DNA from 4 places in the Streptomyces sp. NPDC048192 genome. Region 4 is predicted to be linked to each of the others. Evidence: riboswitches for the same ligand, from Rfam matches in the RefSeq annotation. Region 4 holds a riboswitch; each other region holds the start of a gene.
What was found. A riboswitch is a leader RNA that binds a small molecule or an ion and turns the genes downstream of it on or off. The one in region 4 is predicted to bind cyclic di-AMP.

Region 1: another riboswitch for cyclic di-AMP. It lies ahead of ACGFZN_RS33590 (transglycosylase SLT domain-containing protein); the one in region 4 lies ahead of ACGFZN_RS18530 (M23 family metallopeptidase).
Region 2: another riboswitch for cyclic di-AMP. It lies ahead of ACGFZN_RS11270 (transglycosylase family protein); the one in region 4 lies ahead of ACGFZN_RS18530 (M23 family metallopeptidase).
Region 3: another riboswitch for cyclic di-AMP. It lies ahead of ACGFZN_RS10740 (M23 family metallopeptidase); the one in region 4 lies ahead of ACGFZN_RS18530 (M23 family metallopeptidase).

What each region holds. Positions count from the first base shown of each region.
Region 1 covers NZ_JBIDAL010000019.1:145,365-150,619, reverse strand. Annotated here, with positions in the region: gene ACGFZN_RS33600 (outer membrane lipoprotein carrier protein LolA) at 1-184, opposite strand, end outside; gene ACGFZN_RS33595 (polyprenyl synthetase family protein) at 551-1,561, opposite strand; cyclic di-AMP (ydaO/yuaA leader) riboswitch at 2,143-2,349, shown strand; gene ACGFZN_RS33590 (transglycosylase SLT domain-containing protein) at 2,352-2,840, shown strand; gene ACGFZN_RS33585 (HAD family hydrolase) at 3,113-3,925, opposite strand; gene ACGFZN_RS33580 (FAD-dependent oxidoreductase) at 4,095-5,255, opposite strand, start outside.
Region 2 covers NZ_JBIDAL010000005.1:99,324-104,578, reverse strand. Annotated here, with positions in the region: gene ACGFZN_RS11280 (cytochrome P450) at 1-1,134, shown strand, start outside; gene ACGFZN_RS11275 (transglycosylase family protein) at 1,302-2,354, shown strand; cyclic di-AMP (ydaO/yuaA leader) riboswitch at 2,553-2,725, shown strand; gene ACGFZN_RS11270 (transglycosylase family protein) at 2,730-3,419, shown strand; gene eno (phosphopyruvate hydratase) at 3,775-5,064, shown strand; gene ACGFZN_RS11260 (septum formation initiator family protein) at 5,211-5,255, shown strand, end outside.
Region 3 covers NZ_JBIDAL010000004.1:533,730-538,984, reverse strand. Annotated here, with positions in the region: gene ACGFZN_RS10750 (PrsW family intramembrane metalloprotease) at 1-1,068, shown strand, start outside; gene ACGFZN_RS10745 (aldo/keto reductase) at 1,158-2,102, opposite strand; gene ACGFZN_RS10740 (M23 family metallopeptidase) at 2,179-3,204, opposite strand; cyclic di-AMP (ydaO/yuaA leader) riboswitch at 3,212-3,380, opposite strand; tRNA gene ACGFZN_RS10735 (tRNA-Met) at 3,670-3,743, shown strand; gene ACGFZN_RS10730 (dihydrofolate reductase family protein) at 3,792-4,925, opposite strand; gene ACGFZN_RS10725 (MarR family winged helix-turn-helix transcriptional regulator) at 4,989-5,255, shown strand, end outside.
Region 4 covers NZ_JBIDAL010000008.1:116,225-121,479, forward strand. Annotated here, with positions in the region: gene ACGFZN_RS18520 (M16 family metallopeptidase) at 1-913, shown strand, start outside; gene ACGFZN_RS18525 (M16 family metallopeptidase) at 910-2,298, shown strand; cyclic di-AMP (ydaO/yuaA leader) riboswitch at 2,510-2,670, shown strand; gene ACGFZN_RS18530 (M23 family metallopeptidase) at 2,683-3,429, shown strand; gene ACGFZN_RS18535 (GntR family transcriptional regulator) at 3,639-4,325, shown strand; gene ACGFZN_RS18540 (HPr family phosphocarrier protein) at 4,478-4,759, opposite strand; gene ACGFZN_RS18545 (GNAT family N-acetyltransferase) at 4,936-5,255, shown strand, end outside.

The DNA of each region.
Region 1 (5,255 bases), on a different contig from region 4:
GCAGGTCGGGGTCACCGGAGGCGGCGAGCGCCGGGACCAGACCGATCGTGGCCGCAGCCACGCCCACCACCGCGACCGGGACCGCGTAGCGGGCGGCCTTGCGGCGGCCGGCGTGCGCTTCCTCGTCCCGCGTGGCGTCCACTCGTGCGGCGTCCACTGCGTCGTCGGATTCGTACGGTGCCATCTCTGCCTTACCTCCGTCGTCGGCGGCGGCTGTCCTCACGCTGGTCCACCTGAGCCGCCATTCTCACCCGAATCGGTGAGGAGTGGTGATTTCCGTGGTTTCCATCTCACCAAATCGGCCTTGAGGAAGCGTCAGACCTCGGAGCCAACTCCGCGTACTCCTGCGGTATGACACGCAGGGCACCCGGATCCGCCGACCCGTAGGGGTCTCACCGGAACGGAGGGGGCCGTACGGGCGGGAGGGCCGTACGCGATGCCGTGCACGCACGCGCGCGTGGCCGTACGAGGGGCACGGCCGTACACGAGGGTGCATGGCCGCCGACGGCCTGCGTGGTGCGCGTCGGCGGAGGGGTGTGGGCGGTCCGGGTCAGCCGGCGCGGTGGACGACCGCGTCGCACAGCTCCAGCAGCGCCGCCTTGGCGTCGCACTCCCGCAGCGGGGCGAGCGCGGAGCGGGCCTCCTCCGCGTACCGGACGGTGTCCCGGCGGGCCTGCTCCAGCGCCGGGTGGGCGCGCAGCGCGGCCAGCGCCTCGGCGTGCCGGGCGTCGTCGCTGAGGTCGGAGTCCAGCAGCTCGCACAGGGCGACGTCCTCGGGCAGCCGCAGGCGGGCGGCGCGCTCGCGCAGCCGGAGCACGGGCAGCGTGGGGATGCCCTCGCGCAGGTCGGTGCCCGGGGTCTTGCCGGACTCGTGCGAGTCGGAGGCGATGTCCAGGACGTCGTCGGCGAGCTGGAAGGCGACCCCGAGCCGCTCGCCGTACTGGGTGAGCACGTCGACCACCGTCTCGTCGGCGCCCGACATCATCGCGCCGAACCGGCAGGACACGGCCACCAGCGAGCCCGTCTTGCCGGCGAGCACGTCCAGGTAGTGCTCGACCGGGTCGCGGCCGTCGGAGGGGCCGGCGGTCTCCAGGATCTGGCCGGTGACCAGCCGTTCGAACGCCAGGGCCTGCACGCGGACCGCCTCGGGGCCGAGGTCGGCGAGGATCTGGGAGGCGCGGGCGAAGAGGAAGTCGCCGGTGAGGACCGCGACGGAGTTGCCCCAGCGGGTGTTGGCGCTGTCGACGCCGCGCCGGACGGCCGCCTCGTCCATGACGTCGTCGTGGTACAGCGTGGCCAGGTGGGTCAGCTCCACGACCACGGCCGACGGCACGACGCCCGGCGCGTAGGGGTCGCCGAACTGGGCCGCGAGCATCACGAGCAGCGGCCGGAACCGCTTCCCGCCGGCCCGTACGAGGTGCTGCGCGGCCTCCGTGATGAACGGGACCTCGCTCTTGGTGGCCTCGAGCAAGCCTTCCTCGACAGCCGCCAATCCGGCCTGGACATCGGCTTCGAGAGCCTGGTCCCGCACGCTCAGCCCGAACGGCCCGACGACGGTCACGAGGGGTCTCCTGTCTGCTGGTGTCTGCTGGCGATTACACGGTTTGTCGATAGGTCGCTGCCATCACTCAAGTCAGCGTATCCGGTCCCTGTTCGATCACCGATAGCGCCCACCGGTCCAGCCCGGGTGCTATCGGATCATGACCGGTATGTTTTCGATCAAGTGGTAAAAACGGACATTCATCGACTTAACAGGAACCCACCCGCTTTGTCGCGAACGACAGGCGGACGGAGCGACCCCGTGCACCCTCCTCCACGCCGCGGCGATCACCCACGCCCTCGGCGGCCACCGCGATCACCACGACAACGACGGGCACCATGCCACGGGTTCCGCCGCTCAGCCGATGCACGCAAATCCCCCATATCGTATTTGACATACTTTGTTATTACGTGAGTTGGGTCACGCGCCGTCTCTCCCGCAGGAACCCGCCGCGCCCTTCTCTCGCCTTGCCCGGCAGGGCAGTTGAGGCTTGGCGGCCGCAAAGGATCAAGTGCCACATATGGCATTGACCAAGGTCAAATGGGGCGTTGTGTGACGCAGATACTTGTTCCCGGCGTGTGCTCTCGCATACCTTCCCGGCCGTCGGGCGGACGCCGAATCCTGCCGCCGCCCGCTCACCCATCCACGGACCATTCGTACGGCAGGAGCGGGGGACCCAGGTAAGTCGCCGGACCGGTCGGCACCGCACCGGTACGGCTAGGGGTGAAGCCGTGTCTCTTCCGGGCACGGCCGGGCACCTCCCCGCCCGAACCCGACAGCTCACCTCGCAGGCGTAGGAGAGGAACGTCCCATGCCTGCAGCCGCTCGGCACCGCCGACCCCGCAACAGCCGCCTCGCCCGCGTCCTCGCCGCCGTGGGCACCGGCGCCGCCGTACTCGCCCTGCCGCTCATCGGCGCCACCAGCGCCTCCGCGGCCACCACGAGCGGCACCACGACCCCCGCCACCCCCGGCGGGTTCCAGGGCAACCTGGACGGCTGGATCCGCCAGTCGCTCGCGATCATGTCCCAGAAGGGCATCCCCGGCACCTACGACGGGATTTACCGCAACGTCATGCGGGAGTCCTCCGGCAACCCGAACGCCGTCAACCTGTGGGACTCCAACGCCGCCGCGGGCATCCCGTCCAAGGGTCTGCTCCAGGTGATCGACCCCACGTTCAAGGCGTACCACGTGGCCGGCACCTCCTTCAGCCCCTACGACCCGGTCGCCAACATCACCGCGGCCTGCAACTACGCAGCCGCGCGCTACGGGTCGATCGACAACGTCAACAGCGCCTACTGACGCCCCCTCCCAATCCACAGCCATGGGCCGCCCCCTGAACGGTCCCGCGACCCGGCCGCCGCCGGTGCCGCGGGCCGCCCCGGCCCCGGCCGCCCGGCACGTTTCCCGCACCTGACGGACGGGAGCCTGCCGGGCGGCCGCAGGGCATCCGGCGGGCGTGCGCACGTCCACGCGCGTGCGCGCGCGTGCACGGGAGCCGCACCCAACCGGTGCCGGCCTCCTCAGGACGGCCGCGTCCCGTTGTGCCGGCCGGCCGGTCCGGCACGCGAGGGTCAGGGGTCCGGAAACAGCCGTTCGAGGGCGACGGCGACGCCGTCGTCCTCGTTCGACAGGGTGATCTCGTCGGCCACGGCCTTGAGTTCGGGATGCGCGTTGGCCATGGCGATCCCGCGCCCCGCCCAGTCGAACATCGGGATGTCGTTGGGCATGTCGCCGAACGCCAGCGCCTCCCCCGCAGCGATCCCGAGCCGCTCGGCGGCCAGCGCGAGACCGGTCGCCTTGGTCACCCCGGACGGCTGCAGCTCCACGGTCCCCGGCCCCGACATGGTGACCGTGGCGAGCGAGCCCACCACCGCGCGCGCCACCGCCGCCAACTCGTCGTCCGACAGGGCGGCGTGGCGCAGCAGCACCTTGCTGATCGGCGCGCACCACAGGTCGTCGCGCCGGCCGACCCGCACCGCCGGCAGGGTCGGGTGCGGCATCCGGTACCCGGGCTCGATGAGCGTGAGCCCCTCCACGCCGTCCTGGTCGACGGCCGCGAAGACCTGCCCCACCTCGGCCTCGATCTTGCCGAGCGCCGTCTCGGCGAGCTCCCGGTCCAGCCGGACCGACCACAGCAGCCGGCCGCTCCCGGCGTCGTAGACCTGTGCGCCCTGCCCGCACACCGCGAGCCCCGTGCAGCCGAGGCGCGCGAGCAGGGGCCGTACCCGCGGGGCCGGGCGGCCCGTGACCACCAGGTGCCGGGCGCCGGCCCGCGCCACCCGCGCGAGCGCGGCGAACGACCGGTCGGAGACGGTGTCGTCGCCGCGCAGCAGCGTCCCGTCCAGGTCGGTGGCGATCAGTGCATATGCGGGGGAGGCTGCCATGATCAGAGAATACGGATACCGCGCCTCCTCGACTCACCATGCCGTCCTGCGCACTTACGTGCTGATCGGCCCCAAGTGCCGCCCGCCGGCTTCCCGATGACCGGGCCCCCGCGGGAACCGGACGCGGGCCGGTGGCGTGACGCGTCCGGTTCCGGGTGCCGCGCCCGTGTCAGCCGTGGGCCGCCGCGAGGTGTTTCGCCAGGCGCGGGGAGGCGAACTCCGTGCCGCAGACGAAACGCATCACCGGGCCGTACGACGACGCCGCCGGCAGGCCGGTGAAGTACAGGCCGGGGACGGACGACACGAAGCCGGCGCCGAGCCTGGGGGCGCCGCGGCTCACCGCGAGCCGGGTGCGCAGTCCGTGGCCGAGGAAGTCCATCGCCGCGATGTCGACGCGGTAGCCGGTGGCGGCGATGACGTGGTCGGCGGTGAGCCGCTCGGTGCGGCCGCCGTGGGTGCGGACGGTCAGGACCGGCCTGCCGTCCGACGCCTCCGCGGCCACGACCCGCGCCACCTCCTGCACCTGTACGGCGCTCTCGAAGCGCTCGCGCAGCCACCAGGCGCCGAGCGGGCCGAGAACCCGGCGGACCAGGAAGTGCCGGGCGGGCTCGGGCAGATAGCGGTAGGGGTGCGGGTAGTAGCTGAGCGCCCACAGCGACCAGGCGCGGCCGAACGGGGACTCGGGCCGCAGCTTCGGCTGCTTCCAGGGTGGGGCGCCGAAGGCGACCCGGCCACGGCCGCGCGCGACGACACGCACGCGTGCCCCCGCTTCGGCCGCGAGCGCCGCCGTCTCCAGCGCGGACTGGCCGGCGCCGATCACGATCAGCTCCTTGCGGGCGAAACGGCCCAGGTCGTGATGCTGGGAACTGTGGGAGACCGCAGCGGTGGGCGCCGGTCCCTCGGCCGCGGCACCCACGAGCTCCGCCGGCAGATGTGCCAGGCCCGACAGCCCGGTGGCGACGACGACCGCGCGCGCGGTGAACATCTCACCCGAGTCCAGTTTCAGTTCGAAGCCGCCGCTGTTGTCGCGGTCCACCGAGACGACCCGCACCCGTTCCAGGCCGGGCACCAGCTTCTGCTGGAACCACTCGCCGTAGCCGATGAACGTCTCCACCGGGATGATGTCCTCGTCGGTGACCAGGCGGCGGATCCCGGCCGCGCCGCAGTAGTCGGCGAGGGCGTGTCCGGGCTGCGGGCAGTCGAAGTCGGAGGCGGCGGGCGTGGACTTCAGGAGCATGCCCTCGGGCATGTGGTCGCGCCAGCTGACCATGGGGTCGCCGAAGACACGGACGGGAATGCCGCGCGCCCGCAGATGGGCGGCGGTGGACAG
Region 2 (5,255 bases), on a different contig from region 4:
GCCTGGCTGGTCACCCGGTACGGCGACGCCCGGCAGGCCCTCGCCGACCAGCGGCTGAGCAAGAACCCCGCGCATCACGACGAGCCGGCGCACGCCAAGGGCAAGACCGGTATCCCGGGCGAGCGCAAGGCGGAGTTGATGACGCATCTGCTGAACATCGACCCGCCGGACCACACCCGGCTGCGCCGGCTGGTCAGCAAGGCGTTCACCCCCCGCCGGGTCGCCGAGTTCGCGCCGCGGGTGCAGGAGCTGACCGACCGTCTCATCGACCGGTTCGCCGGGCAGGGCTCCGCCGACCTCATCCACGAGTTCGCCTTCCCGCTGCCCATCTACGCCATCTGCGACCTGCTCGGCGTCCCGCGCGAGGACCAGGACGACTTCCGGGACTGGGCGGGGATGATGATCCGCCACGGCGGCGGGCCCCGGGGCGGGGTCGCGCGGTCCGTGAAGAAGATGCGCGGCTACCTCGCCGAACTCATCCACAGGAAGCGCGAGGCGCTGCCCGCCGAGCCCGTGCCCGGCGAGGACCTCATCTCCGGCCTGATCCGCGCCTCCGACCACGGCGAGCACCTCACCGAGAACGAGGCCGCGGCGATGGCCTTCATCCTGCTGTTCGCCGGTTTCGAGACCACCGTGAACCTGATCGGCAACGGCACCTACGCCCTGCTCACCCACCCCGGGCAGCGCGAGCGGCTCCAGGCGTCCCTGGCCCACGGGGAGAGGGACCTGCTGGAGACCGGCGTCGAGGAACTGCTGCGCTACGACGGCCCGGTGGAGCTGGCCACCTGGCGGTTCGCCACCGAGCCGCTCACCATCGGCGGACAGGACATCGCGCCGGGCGACCCGGTGCTGGTGGTGCTCGCGGCGGCGGACCGGGACCCGGAGCGGTTCGCCGGCCCGGACGTGCTGGACCTCGCCCGCCGCGACAACCAGCACCTCGGCTACGGCCACGGCATCCACTACTGCCTCGGCGCGCCGCTCGCCCGGCTGGAGGGCCAGACCGCACTCGCCACCCTGCTCACCCGGCTGCCCGACCTGCGGCTCGCCGCCGATCCCGCCGATCTGCGCTGGCGCGGCGGGCTCATCATGCGGGGACTGCGCACGCTGCCCGTGGAGTTCACGCCCACCGCCTGACGACGCTCCGTGGAGAAAAAAGTGACGGGCGTTCAACTATGTGATCTTCACGTGATCTGCGCGGCATGAACTTGTGACAAGTGATCGTCTGACGATACGTTCACCCATCAGCGTGGCGAGGGCACCGTCCGCCGCGCCGGTTCTGCAGTCGCACGAAAGGCTTCCGCATGCTCTCCGGGAACGGTCGTCACCGTCGCCCCCGTCAGGCTCCGGCCCTCCTCGTCGCGGCCGGAGTGACCGGCTCGGCCATCGCCATCCCGCTCCTCGGCGCCGCGAGCGCCCACGCCGCCGACGGCACCACCTGGGACCGGGTCGCCGAGTGCGAGAGCGGCGGATCCTGGAGCGCGGACACCGGGAACGGCTACTACGGCGGCCTGCAGATCTCGCAGGAGGACTGGGACAAGTACGGCGGCACGCAGTTCGCGGAGAGCGCCGACCAGGCCAGCCGCAACCAGCAGATCGCCGTCGCCGAGAAGATCCTCGCCGACAGGGGCACCGCGCCGTGGGCCATGTGCGCGCTGACCGCCGGGCTGACCTCCCACTCCGGCTCGCTCGACGTCGACACCGGCGTCGGCGGCTCCGGCGGCAGCGGCGGTGCGGACGGCGCCTCCGGCTCGGCCGACGGCTCCGGCTCGTCCGGTCTGCCGGATTCGTCCTCCCAGGGCTCCGGTTCCGACCAGACGTCCGGCTCGGACTCCTCCGGCTCCGGCACCTCCAGCCCCGCCCCGGACGCGAGCGGCACGCCCGCTCCGGGCGCCGGCGGCGACGCCACCGGCACCCCGGACACGGCCGGCCCCACCGGAACCAGCACCCCCAAGTCGGACAAATCTCATGAGTCCGGCACGCGGGACGCCGGACGTTCACAGGGGAGCGCCGGTTCCTCCGCGGCGACGCCGGGTGCCGACAAGTCGGACAATTACCAGCAGAGCGCCGGTTCTTGGAGCCTGGTCGACACTGGAGCGCTCAGCAGTGGCGGACGTCACCGCGGCGCAAGCGCGGACGAAAGCGTGACAAACGGTCAGGAGTCCGCGGAGTCCGGCCGTCACGCCGGCCGCGGACCGGACACGTACACCGTCCGCGAGGGCGACTCCCTCGCCTCCATCGCCGACTCGCTCGGCGTCGACGGCGGCTGGCACGCGCTCTACGAGAGCAACAAGAAGGTCATCGGCGCCGACCCGGACCACATCGCCGCCGGTCAGACCCTGAAAGTCGACGGATAAGACGGCGCCGGTCAGGGCCAGTTGACGCCCCACTTGATCACACAATGTCCGGTTTGGAGAAAGTGTGGGATGAGTCTCAGAAGCCCTGATCGTCTTTGAAATTCGGCCGACGGCCTGTCTACGGTCAGGACCGCTCGTCACCACGAGCCCCGGCAGTCGCAACGCCGAATCCTGCCAGCGGTTGCCCGGGAACAGTCGTCGCGTCAAGCGCCGTAGGCAGGAGCGGGGGACCCAAGGTAAGTGCCGCGCCCAGCAGTTGCTGCTCGGCCGGCTAGGGGTGAAGCCGCACCTCGCGCAAGCGGGAGTGCGGCCGGGCAACTCAACCGGCCCGAACCCGACAGCTCACCTCGCAGGCGTCGGTGAGGGGATCGATCCATGCTGTTTTCCGTCAAGGGCAAGCACCGCCGCCCGTCCAAGGCCGTCCGTGCCGTCGCGCTCGCCGGTGTCACCGGCGCCGCCGTCGCCGCCCCGCTGATGGCCGCGGGCAACGCCTCCGCCGCCACCGCCTCCCAGTGGGACGCCGTCGCCCAGTGCGAGTCCGGCGGCAACTGGTCCATCAACACGGGCAACGGCTTCTACGGCGGCCTGCAGTTCACCAACTCCACCTGGGCCGCCTACGGCGGCACCGCCTACGCCCCGCGTGCCGACCTGGCCGGCAAGGCCCAGCAGATAGCCGTCGCCGAGAAGGTCCTCGCGGGCCAGGGCAAGGGCGCCTGGCCGGTCTGCGGCACCGGCCTGAGCAGCACGCCGTACAACGGCTCCGCTCCCGCCGCCTCCACGAAGTCGTCGTCGAGCGGCACCGCCACCCGCTCCACCGACCAGCAGGCCGCCACCCGCTCCACCACGCGCACGGCCCCGTCGGCGAGCAAGACCGTCACCACCCCGACCGGTGCGAAGGTCAAGAAGGGCGACGGCGAGTACAAGGTGGTCAAGGGCGACACCCTCAGCTCCATCGCCGTCAAGCACGGCGTGCAGGGCGGCTGGCAGAAGCTGTTCCAGCTGAACAAGGACATCGTCAAGAACGCCGACCTCATCTACCCGGGTCAGCAGCTGCACCTCAAGTGACGGCCGGGGGCTGACGCCCGGCTCCGGGCCGGCCCACAGCGTCCTCACAGCCGCCGCCCCCACACTGGAGGCCTCGTGAGGGCCACCCCCCGTCCCCACGGGCTCCCCGCCCCGGCGCGCGTTCCCCCGTACGCGCCGGGGCGGGGCTTTTCTTTGCCCGGCCGTCTTCTGCCGTTCCCCCGCACCCCCCTTTGTTCCGGCGGTGAACAATGGGTACCGTCTGCGTGTCCCTCCCGTCCACGGGACGGTCGGTCGGTGGCCGGCGCCCCGGGGACGGTTAGGCTCTAGTCGCACGGCGCGGCCGCAAGGCACACGCCCCGCACTTCCAGCGTCACATCCCAAGAAGGAGATGCTCGTGCCGTCCATCGACGTCGTCGTAGCCCGGGAAATCCTGGACTCCCGAGGCAACCCCACGGTCGAGGTCGAGGTCGGCCTCGACGACGGCAGCACGGGTCGTGCCGCCGTCCCGTCCGGCGCCTCGACGGGCGCCTTCGAGGCCATCGAGCTGCGCGACGGTGACCCCAACCGCTACCAGGGCAAGGGCGTCGAGAAGGCCGTCCTCGCCGTCATCGAGCAGATCGGCCCGGAGCTGGTCGGCTACGACGCCACCGAGCAGCGCCTGATCGACCAGGCCATGTTCGACCTGGACGCCACCGACAACAAGGGCTCCCTCGGCGCCAACGCCATCCTCGGCGTCTCCCTCGCCGTCGCCCACGCCGCCTCCGAGGCGTCCGACCTCCCCCTCTTCCGCTACCTGGGCGGCCCCAACGCGCACCTGCTGCCGGTGCCGATGATGAACATCCTCAACGGCGGCTCGCACGCGGACTCCAACGTGGACATCCAGGAGTTCATGATCGCCCCGATCGGCGCGGAGTCCTTCTCCGAGGCCCTGCGCTGGGGCGCCGAGGTCTACCACACGCTGAAGAAGGTCCTGAAGAACAAGGGCCTGGCCACCGGTCTCGGCGACGAGGGCGGCTTCGCCCCGAACCTCGGCTCCAACCGCGAGGCCCTGGACCTCATCCTGGAGGCCGTCAAGGAGGCCGGCTACACCCCCGGCGAGCAGATCGCGCTCGCCCTGGACGTGGCCGCGTCCGAGTTCTACAAGGACGGCTCCTACGTCTTCGAGGGCAAGAACCGCTCGGCCGCCGAGATGACCGAGTACTACGCGGAGCTGGTCGAGGCCTACCCGCTGGTCTCCATCGAGGACCCGCTGTTCGAGGACGACTGGGAGGGCTGGAAGACCATCACCGCCCAGCTCGGCGACAAGGTCCAGCTCGTCGGCGACGACCTGTTCGTCACCAACCCCGAGCGCCTCGCCCGCGGCATCGAGGAGGGCGCCGCCAACGCCCTGCTGGTCAAGGTGAACCAGATCGGCTCGCTGACCGAGACCCTGGACGCCGTCGAGCTGGCCCAGCGCAACGGCTACAAGTGCATGATGTCCCACCGCTCCGGCGAGACCGAGGACGTCACCATCGCCGACCTCGCCGTCGCCACCAACTGCGGCCAGATCAAGACCGGCGCCCCGGCCCGCTCCGAGCGCGTCGCCAAGTACAACCAGCTGCTGCGCATCGAGGAGATCCTCGACGACGCCGCGGTGTACGCCGGCCGCAGCGCGTTCCCGCGGTTTCGCTCTGCGAACCAGTAAGCACAGCAAGGGCTGAGCCACGAGCTGACCCAACCTGGGGTAAGGCTTAGCCAGTCGTCCGTACGTCCCCGGACTCGGTCCCGTACCGTGTCCGGGGACGTACGCACGTGTGAGGCCACACCGACGAAGGGGAGCGGAGGAGCCAGATGGCCGCCAGGGACCGGGACCGTTTCTCCACCGCGACCAGGCTG
Region 3 (5,255 bases), on a different contig from region 4:
GAGCCGGGCCCCTGGCGGAACCTGGTGTTCGCCTTCGCCTGGGGAGCGTGCGCGGCGGCGCTGATAGCCATCGTCGCCAACAGCTTCGCGACGAAGTGGATAGCCACCGCCACCGCCGATCCGGCCGGTGCCGACACCCTGGGCGCCACCGTGATAGCGCCCATCGTGGAGGAGTCCGCCAAGGCCGCCGCCGTGCTGCTGGTCTTCCTCTTCCGCAGACGGGACTTCACCGGGATCGTCGACGGGGTGGTGATAGCGGGCATCACCGCCACCGGGTTCGCGTTCACCGAGAACATCCTCTACCTGGGCACGGCCTTCGGGGCCGACCAGGTCAGCGGCGGCAGCGGCATCGCCTCCGTCACCGCCGCCACCTTCTTCGTGCGCATCGTGATGTCGCCGTTCGCGCACCCGCTGTTCACCACCCTCACCGGCCTCGGCTTCGGCGTCTCGGCGCTCTCCGCCGAGCGGCAGCGGGCCCGGCGGGTGCTGCTGCCGCTCGGCGGTCTGCTGCTGGCGATGAGCATGCACGCCTTCTGGAACGGCTCCTCCACCTTCGGCGAGTTCGGGTTCTTCGCCGTCTACGGCGGATTCATGGTGCCCGTGTTCGCGCTGCTGACCTGGCTCGCGATCTTCACGCGGCAGCGGGAGCTGCGCACCGTGCGGGAGGAGCTGCCGGCGTATGTGCTGGCCGGGTGGCTGGGGCCGGCCGAGCCGTTCGCGCTCGGGTCGATGCGGGCGCGGCGCACGGCCCGGGACTACGCCCGGCACCACGGCGGCCGGCCGGCGGCGCAGGCCGTGGCCCGGTACGAGGCGTACGCCACCTCCCTCGCGTTCCTGCGGCACCGGGGGCGCCGCGGCAAGGCCGGGGCCGACTTCGTCGTACGGGAGCGGGAGCTGCTGGACGAGCTGTGGAAGCGGCGGGAGGCGGCCCGGCCGGCACTGGAGTACGCGGCCCGCGTGGCCCCGCAGCCGCGTCCGGTGCACACACCGCCGGCCCCCACGCCGTACTGGCCGGCCTACGGCGGTCCGGTGGCGCCCTACTCCGCCTACAACCCGTACCGGACGTAGCGGGCGGGCGCGGGGCCTCGGCCCCTCCCCCACTGCCGCGAGTGCTGAGCGCCGTCGCGGCGCGAACGGCGCTCAGCGGCGGTGAGGGATCAGGCGGACGCCTCCGTCAGCTGGGCCAGCTCCTTCTCCGTCAGCCGCAGGCCGACCACGCCGAGCAGGGCCGGGAGCTGCTCCACCGTGCGGGCCGAGGCGATCGGGGCGGTGACGGTGGGCTGGGCGGCGAGCCAGGCGAGGGCGACCGTGGCGACGGGGGCGTCGTGGGCGGCGGCGACCTCGTCCAGGGCCGCCAGCACCTTCTGGCCGCGCTCGGAGTCGGCGTACTCCCGGGCCCGGCCGGCGCGGGCGCTGTCGACCTTGGTGCCGGGGCGGTACTTGCCGGTCAGGAAGCCCGCGGCGAGGGAGAAGTACGGCACCGCGGCCAGGCCCTCCTCGGCGACCAGGTCCTGCAGCGGGCCCTCGTAGGTGTCGCGGGAGACCAGGTTGTAGTGGGGCTGGAGGGCGACGTACCGGGCCAGGCCTTCGCGGTCGGAGAAGTCCAGCGAGGCCTTCAGGCGCTCGGGGCTGATGTTGGAGGCGGCGATGTGCCGGACCTTGCCGGCCCGGACCAGCTCGTCGAGCGCGCCGATGATCTCCTCGACGGGGGTCTCGGGCTTGTCGAAGTGGGTGTAGTACAGGTCGATGTAGTCGGTGTCCAGGCGGCGCAGGGAGGCGTCGGCGGCGGCCTTGATGTTGGCGGCGGACAGCCCCTGGTACTCGGGGTGCTGGCTGACCTTGGTGGCGACGACGACGCGGTCGCGGTTGCCGCGGGACTTGATCCATTTGCCGAGGACCGTCTCGGACTCGCCGCCCTTGTGGCCCTCGATCCAGGCCGTGTAGGAGTCGGCGGTGTCGATGAAGTTGCCGCCGGCCTCCGCGTAGGCGTCGAGGACGGCGAAGGAGGTCGCCTCGTCCGCGGTCCAGCCGAAGACGTTGCCGCCCAGGCAGAGCGGGAAGACCTCGAGGCCGGAGGAACCGAGTGTGCGCAGAGAAGTCATGCTCCAAGTCAACGCCGGCGGCGGATGATCGCATTCCGCCGCCGGCGCGGGAATCCCGCGGAAAGAGCGGTGCGGCTCAGGGGTTGAGGCCCTTGTCGCGCAGCCAGGGCGCCGGGTCTATGGCGGTGGCCTGCCCGTTCGGGTGGACCTCCAGGTGCAGGTGCGGACCGGTGACGTTGCCGGTGGCGCCGACGCGGCCGATGACCTGGCCGGTGGAGACCTTCTGGCCGACGGAGACGTTGATCGAGGACTGGTGGCAGAACCACAGCTCGGTGCCGTCGTCCAGGGTCAGGACGGTGCGGTAGCCGTAGGCGCCGGCCCAGCCGGCCTCGGTGACCGTGCCGCTGTGGACGGCCTTGATGAGGGTGCCGGTGGGGGCGGCGAAGTCGAGACCGGTGTGGTAGCCGGACGACCACATCGCGCCGGGCTGCCCGAAGGTGCCGGTGATCGTGTACGACACGACCGGCAGCGTGTACTCCTTGGCCAGCTCCGCCAGCCGCTTGGCCTCGGCGGCCTTCTTGGCGTCGGCCTCCGCCTTGTCCTTGGCGGCGGCGGCCTTGGCGGCGGCCTCCTTCTCCGCCTTGGCGGCCGCGTCGGCGGTCTGCTTCTCGGCGGCGGCGAGCGCGGCGGCGGTGGCCTTGCTGTCGGCCTGGCCCCGCTGCTGCTCGGCCTGGGCCATGATCCGGTTGCGCAGCGCCTCGCCCGCGTTGCCGCTCTCGGCGCTGTCGGTGGTGGTGCCGACCTTGCTGAGCCCGGCGGCGGTGGCCTCGGGCGTGTGGGAGGAGCCGCCGAAGATGTGCTCGACGGAGTCCAGGTCCGGCAGGGAGATGGAGACCGGCGGCTTGCCGGTGTTGGCGCTGGCCATGCCGCCCGCGCCGACCGCGGCCATCACACCGACGCCGAGGACGGTGGAGCTGCGCGCGAAGCCGCCGCGCTGCTTGGCGACGCGGTGCCGGCCGCGGACCGGGGCGACGGAGTCCTCGGTGGGGTTCCACTCCTCCCAGGGGCCCTCCTCGGCGCGGTAGGCGCCGTAGCCGAAGGTCTCCGGCTCGGCCTGCTGGGGGATGAAGGGGGCTTCTGGGGCGGGCCGGTTGGACGCCACTCGGGCGTGCTCCTTTCCTTCCTCCGCCTACCGGGTTAGCTGACGGGTTCGGAGCAGGAAGGTCTCCTACGCGCGTATACCGGTCGTGGACTCTGCGAGTTCACGACGGCATCCGCGTGATTCACCCCAAGGTGGTGGTTCCCCGGTTCCCTCGCGGGATTCGGCGCGTGCGCACGGAGCCGCCTCTTGTGACGGCTGGGACGACCGCGCTGCGTTATCGAACGTTAATAGACCTGACAGTCACTTTCCAAGCCGTTCGGCTTGATCATTAAGGTTTCCGGCGGGGGACTTACCAGCCAAGAGTGCGGCAAAAACGGGCGAGTTGACCGGCGTACAGCAGCGTCGGCGTTTATGATGGCGTCTCAGATGTTATGCGCACGGCGCTCGCCCGCTCACTCTTGGTGAGGACCGGCCGGGAGCGGCGTCGGGCGGCCTTCGGACTGGTGTATGCTGGAGTCACAACGACGCGGGGTGGAGCAGCTCGGTAGCTCGCTGGGCTCATAACCCAGAGGTCGCAGGTTCAAATCCTGTCCCCGCTACTGAAGGCCCAGGGCCCGGAAACCAGCTGGTTTCCGGGCCCTGGGTGTTTACCCCAGCAGGTGGGCGTTCGGCGTCTTGGCGAGGTCCTCCAGCTCCGGCAGGACGACCACCTGCGCGCCCCCGGCGGCCAGGACCCCGGTCCCGTCGGCCCCCGGCACGAAGGTGTCCGGCTCCCGCCACGCCGTGACCACCCGCCGTACTCCCGCGCGAAGGATCAGCTCGGCGCAGGGCTCGGGCCGCGAGGCGCGCCGGGCGCAGGGCTCCAGGCTGCTGTAGACCGTGGCGCCGGCCAGGCGCGGGTCGGCCGGATCGATCTTCGCCAGCGCGGCCTCCTCGGCGTGGACCACCGCGTCGCCGCCCTCCCGCGAATGGCCGCGGGCCAGCTCCGTGCCGTCGGCGCCGACCACCACCGCGCCGACGCTGAACGCCGTCTTCGAGGGCGGGCACAGTGCGGCCAGCTCGCAGGCGGTACGCAGCCAGTGCCGGTCGGCGGCGGTGGGCAGCGGGCCGCTGCCGGGGGCCGTCGGCTCGTACCGCATGAGGACCACGTCCTCGATACGGCGGGTCTCGGTGAGCCGCAGCCGGCCGGCCTGGTAGCCGCCCGGCCCGAAGAGGCGGGGCGCGGCCGGGTCGCCGACGAACAGCGGCGCGAGGACCAGCTGCAGCTCGTCGGCGAGGCCCTGGCGCAGCAGCTGGGTGTGGACCGTGCCACCGCCCTCGACCATCAGCCGCCGCACCCCGCGCACGTCGTGCAGATGCGACAGCAGCGCCCGCCAGTCGAGGCCGGGGCCGAGCGGGACGACGTCGGCCACGCCGCCGACCCGGCCGACGGCCCGCTCGGCCCCCTCGTCGGTGGTGTAGACGAGCTTGTCGCCGCCGGTGTGCCAGAACCGCGCGCCGGGGTCGAGGTCGCCGGTGGCGGTGACGGTCACCTTCAGCGGATACTCCGGCCGGCCCGCCCGGAGCCGGGCCGCGCGCCGCTCGGCGGAGTTGACCAGCAGCCTCGGGTTGTCGGCGCGGATCGTGCCGGCGCCGACGAGGATGGCGTCGACGGAGGCCCGCACCGCGTCGACCCGGTCGAAGTCGGCCGGGCTGGACAGCAGCAGCCGGTCGGGACCGGTGTCGTCCAGGTAGCCGTCGAGGGAGACGGCGGCGGACAGCAGCACGTACGGGTACGACATCGGCGCGGTCTCCCTGGGGGCGGCGTGCTTGGTTCAAGTTTGAAACAAACTTACACTGGCGGCATGACGACCCGCTGGCTCAGCCCCGAGGAGCAGCGCGCCTGGCGCGCGTACCTGGCCGCGACGCACCTCCTGGAGGACGCGATCGACCGACAGCTCCAGCAGGACGCCGGCATGCCCCACCTGTTCTACTCCGTGCTGGCCAACCTCTCCGACGCGCCCGACCGGCGGCTGCGCATGACCGACCTCGCCGAGACGCTGAAGATCACGCGCAGCAGGCTGACCTACGCGGTGAGCCGGCTCGAGCGGGACGGGCTGGTGCGCCGGGAG
Region 4 (5,255 bases):
GACCGCCCTGTCGTACCCGGAGGGCCACCCCTACCACCACACGCCGATCGGCTCCATGGCGGACCTGGACGCGGCCACCCTGGAGGACGCCCGCCAGTTCTTCCGCACCTACTACGCGCCGAACAACGCGGTGCTCTCCGTGGTCGGCGACATCGACCCGCAGCAGACCCTCGCCTGGGTGGAGAAGTACTTCGGGTCGATCCCGTCCCACGACGGCAAGCCGGCCCCACGCGACGGTTCGCTGCCGGACGTCATCGGCGAGCAGAAGCGCGAGGTCGTCGTCGAGGAGGTCCCGGCGCGCGCCCTGATGGCCGCCTACCGCCTCCCGCACGACGGCACGCGCGCGTGCGACGCTGCCGACCTCGCCCTGACCGTCCTCGGCGGCGGCGAGTCCTCCCGCCTGTACAACCGGCTGGTCCGCCGCGACCGTACGGCCGTCACCGCCGGCTTCGGCCTGCTGCGCCTGGCCGGCGCGCCCTCCATGGGCTGGCTGGACGTGAAGACCTCCGGTGACGTCGAGGTGCCGGTCATCGAGGCCGCCATCGACGAGGAGCTGGCCCGGTTCGCCGAGGAGGGCCCGACGCCCGAGGAAATGGAGCGTGCCCAGGCCCAGTTGGAGCGCGAGTGGCTGGACCGGCTCGGTACGGTCGCCGGCCGCGCCGACGAACTGTGCCGCTACGCCGTCCTGTTCGGCGACCCGCAGCTGGCCCTCACCGCCGTCAAGCGCGTCCTGGAGGTGACCCCCCAGGAGGTCCAGGAGATCGCCAAGGCCCGCCTGCGCCCGGACAACCGCGCGGTCCTGGTGTACGAGCCGAAGACCCCCGAGGAGGTCCCGGACGCGGGCGTCCCCGAGGACCCGGAGCAGGAAGCGACCGTAGAGGCCGGTAACGAGAACGAGGAGACGGCCAAGTGACCGAGCTCGCCACCATGGACTTCCACCCCCAGCCGCAGCCCGGCGAGGCCAGGCCGTGGGCGTTCCCGGCCCCCGAGCGCTCGGCTCTGGACAACGGCCTGACCGTGCTGCGCTGCCACCGCCCGGGCCAGCAGGTCGTCGCCGTCGAGGTGCTGCTGGACGCGCCCCTGGACGCCGAGCCGGCCGGCCTGGACGGCGTCGGCACGATCATGGCGCGGGCCTTCTCCGAGGGCACCGACAAGCACTCCGCCGAGGAGTTCGCCGCCGAGCTGGAGCGCGCGGGCGCCACCCTGGACTCGCACGCCGACCACCCCGGCGTCCGGCTCAGCCTGGAGGTCCCGGTCTCCCGCCTGCCCAAGGGCCTCGGCCTGCTCGCCGACGCCCTGCGCGCGCCCGCCTTCGCCGAGAGCGAGGTCGAGCGGCTGGTCCGCAACCGCCTGGACGAGATCCCGCACGAGCTGGCCAACCCCGCCCGGCGGGCCGCCAAGGAACTGTCCAAGGAGCTGTTCCCGGCGGCTTCCCGCATGTCGCGTCCCCGCCAGGGCACCGAGGAGACCGTCGAGAAGATCGACGCCGGCGCCGTACGCGCCTTCTACGACCGGCACGTACGCCCCGCCACGGCCACCGCGGTCGTGGTCGGCGACCTCACCGGCGTCGACCTGGACGCGCTGCTCGCCGACACCCTGGGCGCCTGGACCGGCACCCCGGGCGAGCCGCGGCCCGTGCCGCCGGTGACCGCCGACGACACCGGGCGCGTGGTCATCGTGGACCGGCCCGGCGCCGTCCAGACGCAGCTGCTCATCGGCCGGATCGGGCCCGACCGGCACGACCGGGTGTGGCCCGCCCAGGTGCTCGGCACCTACTGCCTCGGCGGCACCCTCACCTCCCGCCTGGACCGCGTCCTGCGCGAGGAGAAGGGCTACACCTACGGGGTGCGCGCCTTCGGCCAGGTCCTGAGGTCCGCGCCGGACGGCACGGGCGCGTCGATGCTCGCCATCAGCGGCTCCGTGGACACCCCCAACACCGGCCCGGCGCTGGACGACCTGTGGAAGGTGCTGCGCACCCTCGCGGCGGAGGGCCTGACCGACGCCGAGCGGGACGTGGCGGTGCAGAACCTGGTCGGGGTGGCGCCGCTGAAGTACGAGACCGCGGCGGCCGTCGCGAGCACGCTGGCCGACCAGGTCGAGCAGCACCTGCCCGACGACTTCCAGGCGACGCTGTATCAGCGGCTCGCGGCGACGGGCACGGTGGAGGCCACGGCCGCCGTCGTGAACGCCTTCCCGGTGGACCGCCTCGTGACCGTCCTCGTCGGTGACGCGTCGCAGATCAAGGCGCCGGTGGAGGCGCTCGGCATCGGCGAAGTGAGCGTCGTGGCGGCCGAGTAGCGGCCACGCGCGCGTGGGGCTCCGACGGCTCGTGGACCGTCGGAGCCCCACGCTGTTCCACTCGCTTCCTCAGATGCCCGATTTGGGGCGGAGGTTGCCTGTCTGCCCTGTGGGATGCGCTACAAACACCCGGATCCGTTTGGGATTCGAAAGCGGGTTTTCGTAGCGTCGTCCGGGCTGTCCGCCGGCAGTGCGCCGCACCCGCGGCACCGGACAGTCATCGCCGAGTCCCCGTACGGCGCGAGCCAGGGGAGCCGGGGACCCACGTCCCTGGGGTGAATCGGGCGCCCGCGCGAGCCGCGAGGGAGCCCGTAGGAGACCTTCCTGCTCCGAACCCGTCAGCTAACCCGGTAGGCGAGAGGGAAGGAAAGGACCAGCCACTCCATGGCGTTCACGTGCGCCACCGGGAAGCACCGCAAGCCCGGCCGGGTCAAGCGCACCACCGCTCAGGCGGCCGGCATCGCTGCCCTCACCACCACCGGAGTCATCGGCACCCTCGCCGCCTCCCCGGCGCTCGCCGCGGAGAACACCGTGGCGCAGACCGGCCTCACCCCGGTCCTCGCCGTCAGCGACGACGTGGCCGAGCACATCGACGCGCAGGCCGCCGCGCAGAAGCGGGCCGCCGAGCAGAAGGCGGCCGCGGAGGCCGCGGCCCGTAAGGCCAGGCAGGAGCGCGAGGCCCGGGAGCGCGCGGCGCGCGAGGCCGAGCGCAAGCGCCTGCTGAACACCTTCGTCGCCCCGATCGCGAACTCCTACGTCTCCACCGGCTACAAGGCCAGCAGCTCCCTGTGGGCCTCCGGCTCGCACACCGGCATCGACTTCCACGCGGCGAGCGGCACGGCCGTCCACGCGGTCGGCGCCGGCACCGTCGTCTCCACCGGCTGGGGCGGCGCGTACGGCAACCAGATCGTGATCAGGATGGCCGACGGCATGTACACCCAGTACGGCCACCTGTCGTCCATCGGCGTCTCCGTCGGCCAGCGCGTCGTCCCGGGCCAGCAGATCGGCCTGTCCGGCGCGACCGGCAACACCACCGGCCCGCACCTGCACTTCGAGGCCCGTACGACCCCGGACTACGGCTCCGACGTCGACCCCGTCGCCTATCTCCGCAAGCACGGCGTGAACGTCTGACACCGCGGCGCGCGGCGGACGAGGCCCCGGCGAGGCCCCGGCTCACCGAGCCGGGGCTTTCGCCGTTTTCCCGCCGGCTCCGCCCTGGCGCTGACCAAAAAATATCCATGGCTTCCGGCCTGCCGTCGGAAATTCCGGCTCCTTGGAATAGAGTCACGGAACAGGCGTCCATCGTCGGCGTTTCACGGGGATTAAGGCGGAGGTCGGTCATGCGTATTCCGGCGCATTCGGTGTGCACGGCGATCCGGGACGACATCATCGCCGGCGTCCACGAGCGCGGCGGCCGCCTCACCGAGGACGTCCTGGCCCGCCGCTACGGCGTCTCGCGCGTCCCCGTCCGGGAGGCCCTGCGCACCCTGGAGGCCGAGGGGTTCGTGGTGACGCGCCGGCACGCGGGCGCGTGCGTGGCCGAGCCGACCGAGCAGGAGGCCGCCGACCTGCTGGAGATGCGGACGCTGCTGGAGCCGCTCGGTGCCGCGCGGGCCGCCCAGCGGCGCACCGAGGCCCACCTGAAGGTGCTGCGCGGCCTGGTCAGGCTGGGCCAGGAGCGGGCCAGGAGGGGCAACAGCGAGGATCTGCGCTCGCTGGGCGGCTGGTTCCACGAGACGCTCGCCCAGGCCTGCGGCAGCCCCTCGCTGACCGCGATGCTCACCCAGCTCCGGCACAAGATCGCCTGGATGTACGCCGTGGAGGCGCCGGCCAGCCCGGTGGACGCCTGGGCGGAGCACGGCGCCATCGTCGACGCGGTGGCGCGCGGGGACGGCGAACGCGCGCGGGCGCTCACGGCGCTGCACACCGAGCGCACGACGGCCGCGCACCGGCTGCGCACTCCGCGGGCCGCCGAGCGTGTGAGGACTTCGCAACACGCCGTAAACATCTCGGGTCTGCGGCATTAACACGGACGCCGTATACAAAGAAGAGGAATTCGGTGGCGGTGTATTTCCGCTGCCCGAATTCACGTGTGAGCGCAATGATCCCGGAAAAGGGCGGAAGCCGCGCCGCCCCGGAAAAGGGCGACACGGCTTCCGCTGGTCGGCGTGCCCGGTGCTCAGACCGTCTCGGGCAGTTCCTCGAGGCCCTCGGAGACCAGCTTGGCCAGGCGGTCGAGAGCGGCGTCCGCGCCCTCGGCGTCGGAGGCCAGGACGATCTCCTCGCCGCCCTGGGCGCCCAGGCCCAGGACACCCAGCATGGAGGCCGCGTTGACGGGGGTGCCGTCAGCCTTGGCGATCGTCACCGGGACGCCTGCGGCCGCGGCGGCTCGGACGAAGATGGAGGCGGGGCGGGCGTGGAGGCCCTCGGCCCAGCCGACGTTGACGCGGCGCTCAGCCATGTGTTGCTGCCCTTCAGTCTTCAGGGTTGTCTAGACCAGTTTCCCATATCGTGAAGCATGCCCGGATCGGACCTGTGTCCTTCCCGGGCACTGCCGGACCGCGGCCTCGATCCGGCGTGCCGTCCTCCACAGCCTGCCCCGCGCCGTTGTCGGACGCGAGCCGTACTCTGGGGCCCATGCAGACCTCGGCGGACCGGAAGGACCGGCACCAGTATCCCGCCCACTGGGAGGCGGACGTGGTGCTGCGCGACGGTGGCACCGCACGCATCAGGCCCATCACCGTTGATGACGCCGACCGCCTGGTCAGCTTCTACGAGCAGGTCTCGGACGAGTCGAAGTACTACCGCTTCTTCGCGCCGTACCCCAGGCTCTCCGCCAAGGACGTCCACCGCTTCACGCACCACGACTTTGTGGACCGGGTGGGACTCGCGGCCACCGTAGGCGGCGAGTTCATCGCCACCGTACGCTATGACCGCGTCGGCGCGGACGGCATGCC